2 regions of the Pantoea sp. KPR_PJ genome follow, and region 2 is predicted to be linked to the other one. Evidence: predicted binding sites of a transcription regulator. Region 2 holds the regulator's gene; the other holds the start of a gene.

Region 1 (2,206 bases), on a different contig from region 2:
ATCGGTCTGGAAGTAGCGGTCAGACGAGCCTTTAGACATTGCGCCCAGCGAGCCCATGCCACGATAGGATTTAAAGGCGCGGCCCTGGTAGAGTTCGATTTCACCCGGAGACTCCTCCGTACCGGCGAGCATTGAGCCAACCATGACGGCAGCGGCACCCGCAGCAATCGCTTTAGCGATATCACCAGAGAAACGGATACCGCCATCGGCAATCACCGGAATGCCCGTACCTTCCAGCGCTTCAACCGCGTCAGAAACGGCAGTAATCTGCGGCACGCCAACGCCAGTCACGATGCGGGTGGTACAGATAGAGCCCGGGCCGATACCCACTTTCACCGCGCTTACGCCCGCGTCTGCCAGCGCCAGCGCGCCTGCACCCGTCGCGACGTTGCCGCCAATAATATCCAGGTCCGGGTATTTGGCACGGGTTTCACGGATGCGTTGCAGCACCCCTTCAGAATGGCCGTGCGAAGAGTCGATCAGCAGCACGTCAACACCGGCAGCCACCAGCGCGTCAACGCGTTCTTCGTTACCTGCACCGGCACCCACTGCGGCACCCACACGCAGACGACCCTGCGCATCTTTACAGGCATTCGGTTTACGTTCAGCTTTCTGGAAGTCTTTTACGGTGATCATGCCGAGCAGATGGAAGCTGTCATCAACCACCAGCGCTTTTTCCACGCGTTTTTCGTGCATTCTTTGCAGAACCACATCGCGTGCTTCACCCTCTTTCACCGTCACCAGACGCTCTTTCGGCGTCATCACTGCCGTGACCGGCTGGGTCAGATCGGTTACAAAGCGCACGTCGCGACCGGTAATGATACCGACCAGCTCATTGCTTTCGTTGACGACCGGATAACCGGCAAAGCCGTTGCGTTCGGTCAGGGCTTTAACTTCAGCCAGCGTGGTAGTCGGCAGGACGGTTTGCGGCTCCGTTACCACGCCACTTTCATGCTTCTTCACCTTACGAACTTCTTCTGCCTGGCGCTCAATTGACATGTTTTTATGAATAAAGCCCAGTCCGCCTTCCTGCGCCAGCGCAATAGCCAGACCCGCTTCGGTCACGGTATCCATCGCAGCAGAGAGCATTGGGATATTGAGGCGGATATTTTTGGTCAGCTGCGTGCTGAGATCGGCCGTGTTAGGCAGAACGGTGGAGTGAGCAGGAACGAGCAGAACGTCGTCGAAAGTAAGGGCTTCTTTAGCGATTCTTAGCATGGCAATATCTCAACCTGGAGGTGAATGAGAACAGATAAAATATTGCCGCGGCATTATACAGGCCGTAATCGTTTGCCTCCAGCTTTATTTGAGAAAAAGTCTTGATCCTCATTGCCAGGCATGTAGTATCGGTTAATTAACCCTCTGATTTATTATTTGATCTCCATCACATGTCGCTACCTCCGAACGCCAATATTTTTACCGTTAGCCGCCTGAATACGACGGTGCGTCAGCTGCTGGAAAATGAGATGGGCTCGGTGTGGCTGAGCGCGGAGATCTCTAATTTTTCTCAGCCCGCTTCCGGCCACTGGTACTTCACCCTGAAAGATGATGGTGCTCAGGTGCGCTGCGCCATGTTCCGTAACAGCAACCGGCGGGTGACGTTTCGTCCTCAGCATGGCCAGCAAATTCTGGTGCGTGCCACCATTACCCTCTATGAACCGCGCGGCGACTATCAGCTGCTTATCGAAAGCATGCATCCCGCTGGTGAAGGCGCGCTGCAACAGCAGTTTGAGCTGCTGAAAGCAAAGCTGGCCAGTGAAGGCCTGTTTGACCAGCAGCACAAACAGCCGCTGCCTGAGCCTGCAAGACAGGTGGGCGTGATTACCTCGGCAACGGGCGCAGCGCTGCACGATGTGCTGCGCGTGCTGCACCGCCGTGACCCCTCGCTACCCGTTGTTGTCTATCCCACGCCGGTTCAGGGTGTGGATGCGCCGGACGCCATTGTGCGCGCCATTACGCTGGCAAATCAGCGTGCAGAATGTGATGTCCTGATTGTCGGACGCGGCGGCGGCTCGCTGGAAGATTTATGGAGCTTTAACGAAGAGCGCGTGGCGCGGGCGATTTTTGCCAGCCGCATTCCCGTGGTGAGCGCCGTGGGTCATGAAACCGACGTGACTATCGCCGACTTTGTCGCTGACCTGCGCGCCCCCACTCCCTCTGCTGCGGCTGAGATGGTAAGCAGAAACCAGACGGAACTACTGCGACA
Region 2 (2,206 bases):
TATGCCTATAAAGATCTGGTGAAATTCAGAATTCCGCGCACCGCCAATGAGATGTACCATCTGCGCGACGCCTCACCGATCAAGCGCGAATCGCTGGAGAAAGGCGATCTGGTCTTTTTCCGCATTAACGGACGCGGCACCGCCGATCATGTAGGCGTCTATCTCGGCAACGGTAAATTTATTCAGTCGCCGCGCACTGGAAAAGATATTCAAATCAGCGCGCTTTCAGAGGATTACTGGCAGCGCCATTATATCGGCGCACGCCGCATGATGACGCCAAAGACCATACGCTGAGATAAAAAAACCGGGATATCCCGGTTTTTTTTGTGCCACTTTAATGCAGGATGGCGGTGAGGCTGAACGTCACAATCATCAGCAGCGCCGCACCAGTGGTCATCAATGCCAGTTTTAAATCGGTACTCATTTCCCCCCTCCTTACCCACACAGTTATTATGGTCTTGCGCAATTTTCCCATAGCTGGCGGTAAAAATCTCGTGTTATCTCGCAAGCCTTGCTAGAATCCCCGCCTTTGTTGCGCAACTGGCGCAACCGCAGTTTAGTCCGCACGCAACAGCCCCTGTTTTTTTCCTGCCAGGTAATGACTTTTCCGTCAAGAAATGCAGCAAATTAACAGAAAATAACCTTAGCGGACGCAAACGTTTAACATTATGCTTATCAGTAGCTTACTGACAGGTTCTGGAGTTTCTTTTTAATGGCAACAATCAAAGATGTCGCAAAGCGCGCCGGTGTCTCAACGACGACCGTTTCTCACGTAATTAACAAAACGCGTTTTGTTGCGGAAGAGACGCGCAATGCCGTCTGGCAGGCAATTCAGGAACTGCACTATTCGCCCAGCGCCGTAGCGCGCAGCCTGAAAGTCAACCACACCAAAACGCTGGGTCTGCTGGCAACCTCAAGCGAGGCGCCCTATTTTGCTGAGATCATTGAAGCGGTTGAGCACCACTGCTTTGAACGTGGCTATACCCTTATCCTCGGCAATGCGCATAACGATTTACAAAAGCAGCGCGCCTACCTGTCGATGATGGCGCAAAAACGTGTTGATGGCCTGCTGGTGATGTGCTCTGAATATCCGGAAGACCTGCTAAAAATGCTGGAAGAGAACCGCAACATCCCCATGGTCGTGATGGACTGGGGCGAATCGCGCGGTGATTTTACCGATACCGTACTGGATAATGCTTTCCAGGGTGGCTATCTGGCAGGTCGCTATTTGATCGAGCGCGGCCATCGCGATATCGGCGCTATCCCCGGCCAGCTGGAGCGCAATACCGGCGGCGGTCGCCACGCCGGTTTTCTCAAAGCACTGGAGGAGGCTGGCATCGCCGTGCGTTCTGAATGGATCGTGCAGGGCGACTTTGAGCCTGAATCGGGCTACCAGGCGATGCAGCAGATCCTGCAGCAGAAACAGCGTCCGACAGCAATATTCTGCGGAGGCGATATTATGGCGATGGGTGCGATCTGCGCGGCCGATGAGATGGGGCTGCGCGTGCCGCAGGACATTTCGGTGATCGGTTATGACAACGTACGTAACGCACGCTACTTCACGCCCGCCCTGACCACGGTACACCAGCCCAAAGCCCAGCTCGGTGAGAAGGCGCTGGAGATGTTGCTGGACCGTATTACCAGTAAACGTGAAGAGTCACAGACCATCGAAGTGCATCCGGCGCTGATTGAACGTCGCTCTGTAGCTGACGGTCCGTTCCGCGACTATCGCCGTTAATCTTCGCTTAACCACTCCTGATTTAGCGTTTGCGCATCGCCCAGATAGCTCAGTAGCCAGCTGAGCGCGGGTGATGCCCGCTCTTCTGACCAGCTCACGCAGCAATGGCTATCGGGAAAAGTGACCGGCAGCGTGAGCTCTGCCAGTTCACCCCTGTCCAGCAGAGGACGTGCAAGGTGCCCCGGCATCATCGCTACGCATAGCCCATCCAGCACGCAAACCAGCCCCGCCTGCCAGTCAGGCACTACCAGGCGCCGCTGGTTATCCAGCGTCCAGGTCATACGGCGCGGCAGCGCGCGTGAGGTATCCTCCAGCACCAGCGATGGCCAGGCGCGCAGCACATCATCATCCAGCCGGGACTGCTGTGTCAGCGGATGGTGACGCGCAACCACGCAGCGCCAGTTCAGCGCCCCCATATCGCGAAAGGCAAAGCGACCGCCAACCGGTATGGCCTGGGTTGCGCCAATA

Evidence for each region. Region 2 encodes PurR, which represses purine synthesis genes. Its sites were predicted from a motif close to CANGCAAACGTTTGCNTG; they were not measured.
Region 1: the regulator PurR is predicted to act here: its motif matches at 1,280-1,297, upstream of guaB (IMP dehydrogenase).

Annotation. Positions count from the first base shown of each region.
Region 1 is NZ_JABMIK010000002.1:682,740-684,945, forward strand. Features, by position in the region: gene guaB (IMP dehydrogenase) at 1-1,218, opposite strand, end outside; gene xseA (exodeoxyribonuclease VII large subunit) at 1,389-2,206, shown strand, end outside.
Region 2 is NZ_JABMIK010000001.1:940,531-942,736, reverse strand. Features, by position in the region: gene HP564_RS04505 (C40 family peptidase) at 1-294, shown strand, start outside; gene HP564_RS04500 (YnhF family membrane protein) at 335-424, opposite strand; gene purR (HTH-type transcriptional repressor PurR) at 713-1,738, shown strand; gene punR (DNA-binding transcriptional activator PunR) at 1,735-2,206, opposite strand, start outside.